Regions from separate parts of the Kineococcus aridisoli genome, predicted to be linked through region 2. Evidence: predicted binding sites of a transcription regulator. Region 2 holds the regulator's gene; the other holds the start of a gene.

Region 1 (2,381 bases), on a different contig from region 2:
GCAGCCGGTTGGCGATGCGCGGCGTGCCGCGCGAGCGCCCGCCGATCTCGGCCGCGCCCTCGGCGGTCAGCTGCACCCCCAGCAGGGAGGCGCTGCGGCGCAGCACCTGCACGAGCTCCTCGGGGCTGTAGTAGTCCAGGTAGCCGGTGAAGCCGAAGCGGTCGCGCAGCGGCGCCGGCAGCAGCCCGGCGCGGGTGGTCGCCCCGACGAGGGTGAACTTCGGCAGCTCCAGCGGGATCGCCGTGGCACCCGGGCCCTTGCCGACGACCACGTCGACCCGGTAGTCCTCCATGGCCATGTAGAGCATCTCCTCCGCCGGCCGGGCCATGCGGTGGATCTCGTCGAGGAAGAGCACCTCCCCCTCGTCCAGCGAGCTCAGCACCGCGGCCAGGTCGCCGGCGTGCTGGATGGCCGGGCCGCTGGACTGGCGCAGCGGTGCGCCCATCTCGGAGGCCACGATCATCGCCAGGGTCGTCTTGCCCAGACCGGGCGGGCCGGAGAAGAGCACGTGGTCGCTGGGCGCCTGCCGCGCCCGGGCCGCGTCGAGCACCAGCGACAGCTGCTCGCGCACCACCTTCTGGCCCACGAACTCGTCCAGCCCGTGCGGGCGCAGCGCCGACTCGGCGGCGCGCTCGCGCTCGTCGGCGCCCGGGGTCACCAGCCGCTCGTCCATCAGCGCCCCGACAGGTGGCGCAGGGCCGCGCGCAGCGTCGCGGCCACGTCGAGGGGACCGGCGCCGGCACCGTCCGCCGCGGCGCCACCGGAGCCGTCCCCGGAGCCGTCCCCGTCGGCGTCCCCGGTGACGACGTCGACGGCGTCCCCGGCCTGCTTGGCGGGGTAGCCCAGCCCGACGAGCGCGTCGACGACCTGCTGCCGGCGCACGTCCCCGGCCGGCACCTGCTCGACGGGGGCGCTCGCCCCGGCGCCCAGGGGCGGGCCGAGCCGGTCGCCCAGCTCCAGGCAGATCCGCTGGGCGCCCTTCTTGCCGATGCCCGGCACCCGCACCAGCGCCGCGTGGTCCTCGGCGGCCACGGCCGCGCGCAGCCCGTCGGGCCGGTGGACGGCGAGCATCGCCAGCGCCAGCCGCGGCCCGACGCCGGAGACGGTCTGCACGACCTCGAAGACCTCGCGCTCGTCGGCGTCGGCGAAGCCGAACAGCGTCAGGGAGTCCTCGCGGACCACCAGGGAGGTGTGCAGCAGCGCCTCCTCGCCGATCCGCAGCCCGGCGAGCGTGGCCGGGGCCGCCTGCACGAGCATGCCCACGCCCCCCACCTCCACGACAGCCGAGTCCAGCCGCACCGCGAGCACCCGCCCGCGCACCGACGCGATCACCCGTCCCCGTCCCTCCTCGCCGAACACCTGTACGAGGGGAGGCTAGCCACGGCCTCCGACACGACCCGCCAGGCGCGCCGCCGGAGCCGGGGTGCAGAGTGCCGCTCGTGAGCCACGAGCAGCACGAGAACCCGCGCCAGAACGTCACCTTCGCCGCCGCCACCGAGACCGGTCACGGGCACGGCTACCTGCGCGTGCCCGCCTCCGGCAGCGGCCCGGGCGTCGTCGTCGTCCAGGAGTGGTGGGGGCTGACCGACCACGTCGTCGCGATCGTCGACCGCTTCGCCGACGAGGGCTTCGTCGCCCTGGCCCCCGACCTGTACGGCGGGCGCACCACCCACGACTCCGCGGAGGCCGCGCGCTTCCTCGCCGAGCTGCCGCCCGAGCGCGCCGCCCGCGACCTCGCCGGGGCCGTGGACCACCTGCTGGGCCTGCCGCAGACCACGTCCTCGACCGCGGGGGCGGTGGGCTTCTGCATGGGCGGCGCCTTCGTGCTCGCCCTCGCCGCCCAGCAGGGCGAGCGGATCGGCGCGGCGGTGCCGTGGTACGGCGTGCCCGGGCCGGAGACGGACTTCAGCGGCCTGCGCGCGGCCGTGCTCGGCCACTTCGGCGAGGAGGACGCCTCGGTGCCCCTGGAGGCGGTGCTGGCGACGGAGGCGCGCATCCGCGAGCAGTCCGCGGCCGAGGTGACGATGCACGTCTACCCCGCGCCGCACGCCTTCTACAACGACGAGCGGCCCAGCTACCGCCGCGAGAGCGCCGAGCTGGCCTGGGAGCGCACCACGGCCTTCCTGCGCACCCACCTGTCCTGACCGACCGACCCCGACCGACCCCGACCGGCCTGCCCGCCGCGGGGCCCTCTCCCGCGGCGGGCGGTCTCAGCGGCGGGGCGGGGCGACGGCGCGCGCGGCGCGGACCGCCTCGGCGTAGCCGTTGCGGCGGCCGGTGACGAGCGCGGCGTGCGCGGCGGCCTCCAGCCGCGTGCTGGCCCCGCCGCGCCACAGGTGGCACAGCGCCAGCGCGAGGGCGTCGGCGGCGTCGGCGGGTCG
Region 2 (2,381 bases):
ACCGTGGGCTTCCTGCACTCCGCGCACGCGCACGTGCGCTCCTTCAGCGACCTGCTCGCCGAGCGCGACGACTCTGTCGCCGCCCGGCACCTGGTCGACACCGGCATGCTGGCGACCGCCCGCTCGCACGGGCTGCAGGCCGCGCGGCCGGCGATGGCCGACCGCCTGCGCCGGCTGGTCGCCGAGGGTGCCGAGGTGGTCGTGTGCACCTGCTCGACGACGGGTGCGCTGGCCGAGGAGGTCGGGGCCCGGACGGGCGTGCGCGTCGTGCGCGTGGACCGGCCGATGGCCGAGGCCGCCGTGCTCGCGGGCCGGCGGATCGCGGTGGTGACCTCGCTGGGCGAGGCCGCCGACACCCTGCTCCCGCTGCTGCGCGAGTGCGCTCGCGACACCGGCCGCGACGTGCAGCTGCTCGACGTGCGCTGCACCGACACGTGGACGGCTTTCGAGTCCGGGGACCTGCTCACCTACACCACGGGAGTCGCCGAGGCCGTCCGCCGAGCGGTCGCCTCCCTGCAGCCGGCCGTGGACGTCGTCGTCCTGGCGCAGGCCAGCATGCTCGACGCGGCGCCGCTGCTGCGCGACCTGCACGTGCCGGTGCTCACCTCGCCGCGGCTGGCTGTGGAGGCCGCGGTCGAGGCGGTGGTGCCGGTGGTCCCCGCCGGGCGCTGACCCGCCGGGGGCGCGGCCTCAGAGGCTGCGCAGCACCGCCGTGACGCGGCCCAGGATCGTCGCCTCGTCGCCGTCGATGGGCTCGAACAGCGGGTTGCGCGGCATCAGCCTGACGTGCCCGTCCTTGCGCTGGAGGACCTTCACGGTGGCCTCCCCGTCGATCATCGCGGCCACCACGTCACCGTTCTCGGCCGTCGGCTGCTGGCGCACGACGACCCAGTCGCCGTCGCAGATGGCCGCTTCGATCATCGACTCGCCGACCACGCGCAGCATGAAGTGCTCACCCGTGCCCACCAGCTGGGCCGGCAGCGGGAAGACCTCCTCCACGAGCTGCTCGGCCAGGATCGGCCCGCCGGCGGCGATGCGCCCGACCAGGGGCACGTAGCGCGGGGCGGGACGCTCGTCCTGCGCGCCGCCGTCGTCGGAGGTTCCCAGCGGCTGCGGCGGCGCGACGACCTCCAGGGTCCGCGGCCGGCGCGGGTCCTTGCGCAGGTAGCCCAGCCGCTCGAGGGTCTTCACCTGGTGCGCCACGCTGCTGGGGCTGGTCAGGCCGACCGCCTGGCCGATCTCCCGCATGCTCGGCGGGTAGCCGCGCGCCTCGACGCACTCCGTGATGGCGGCGAGGACCCGGCGCTGGCGGGCGGTCAGCCCGTCGGGGCCGAAGGGGGTGTCGGGGAACTGGTGCACCGAGGCGACGGCGGCGGTGGGCGCGGTCCCGTCCGCGTCGGCGGCGTCGTCGGTCCCGTCCAGCACGTCGGCCACGTCTGCTCCCTGCTCGCTCGTCCGCCGGGCTCCGTCCCGGCGCCCGGTCCCGGTCACGGTAGCCACCCCGCCCCGGAGGATCAAACACCTGTTCGAAGGTGGCGTGTCGCACCGGCTGCGTAGCGTGCCCGCCATGTGCCGGAACATCCGCCAGCTGCACAACTTCGAGCCCGCCGCGACGGAGGAGGAGGTGCGCGCCGCGGCGCTGCAGTACGTGCGCAAGGTGGCCGGGACCACCCGGCCGTCGGCGCGCAACCAGGCCGCCTTCGAGCGCGCCGTGGAGGCCGTCGCGGCGGCGACGCGCGAGCTGCTCGGCGAGCTCGTGACCGCCGCGCCGCCCAGGGACCGGGAGGTGGAGGCGGCGCGCGCCCGCGAGCGCAGCGCTCGCCGCTTCGCCTCCTGAGGTCGGCCGGGGGCCCGGCTCGCGCGGGCCGGCGGGGGCTGCGCGGCGTCGTCGCAGGTCGGCGCACGTGTCGGTGGTCGGTGGCAGCGTGCGCTGCCTGTCCCCGGAGCGGCCGAGAGCCGCCGGGGGCGTGCACCACCGCCGTGGCGGTGGTAGAACAGGCCCGCCGCTTCGAACACCCGTTCGAAGCGGCGCCCGAGCTGGAGGTCCCTGCCCGTGAGCACCACCGCCCTCACCCTCGTCCCGTGCGAGCCCGCTCTCGACGCCGTGCGCCTGCCCCGCCCGCGCCGGGGTGCGCCCCCCTCGCGCGCCCGCTCCGCGTCGCGCCCGCTCGCCCTGGTCGCCGGGGGTGCCCGGTCCGCACGGGCCGGCGGCGGTCCCGCCGCGGCCCGGCGCCGCGGCGGCTGCGAGGCGCTCGCGGCACCGCTCGCCACGCCCGTCCCCGACCGCCGGCCGCTGCGCCTGACCCGCCGCGGGCGGCTGGTGGTCTCCTGCACCGCCGCCACGCTCGTGACGACGGCGGTCGTGGCGGTGGCGGGCGCCC

Evidence for each region. Region 2 encodes LexA, which represses DNA repair genes until DNA is damaged. Its sites were predicted from a motif close to TCGAACANNTGTTCGA; they were not measured.
Region 1: ruvA (Holliday junction branch migration protein RuvA) is a predicted target of LexA. The motif match lies at 1,352-1,367, and genes of this name have one in related genera.

Annotation. Positions count from the first base shown of each region.
Region 1 is NZ_JBJLSF010000102.1:1,297-3,677, forward strand. It holds gene ruvB (Holliday junction branch migration DNA helicase RuvB) at 1-673, opposite strand, end outside; gene ruvA (Holliday junction branch migration protein RuvA) at 673-1,332, opposite strand; gene ACRYM2_RS20205 (dienelactone hydrolase family protein) at 1,440-2,144, shown strand; gene ruvC (crossover junction endodeoxyribonuclease RuvC) at 2,211-2,381, opposite strand, start outside.
Region 2 is NZ_JBJLSF010000008.1:11,848-14,228, reverse strand. It holds gene ACRYM2_RS03855 (aspartate/glutamate racemase family protein) at 1-672, shown strand, start outside; gene lexA (transcriptional repressor LexA) at 691-1,434, opposite strand; gene ACRYM2_RS03845 (DUF2277 domain-containing protein) at 1,568-1,837, shown strand; gene ACRYM2_RS03840 (hypothetical protein) at 2,054-2,381, shown strand, end outside.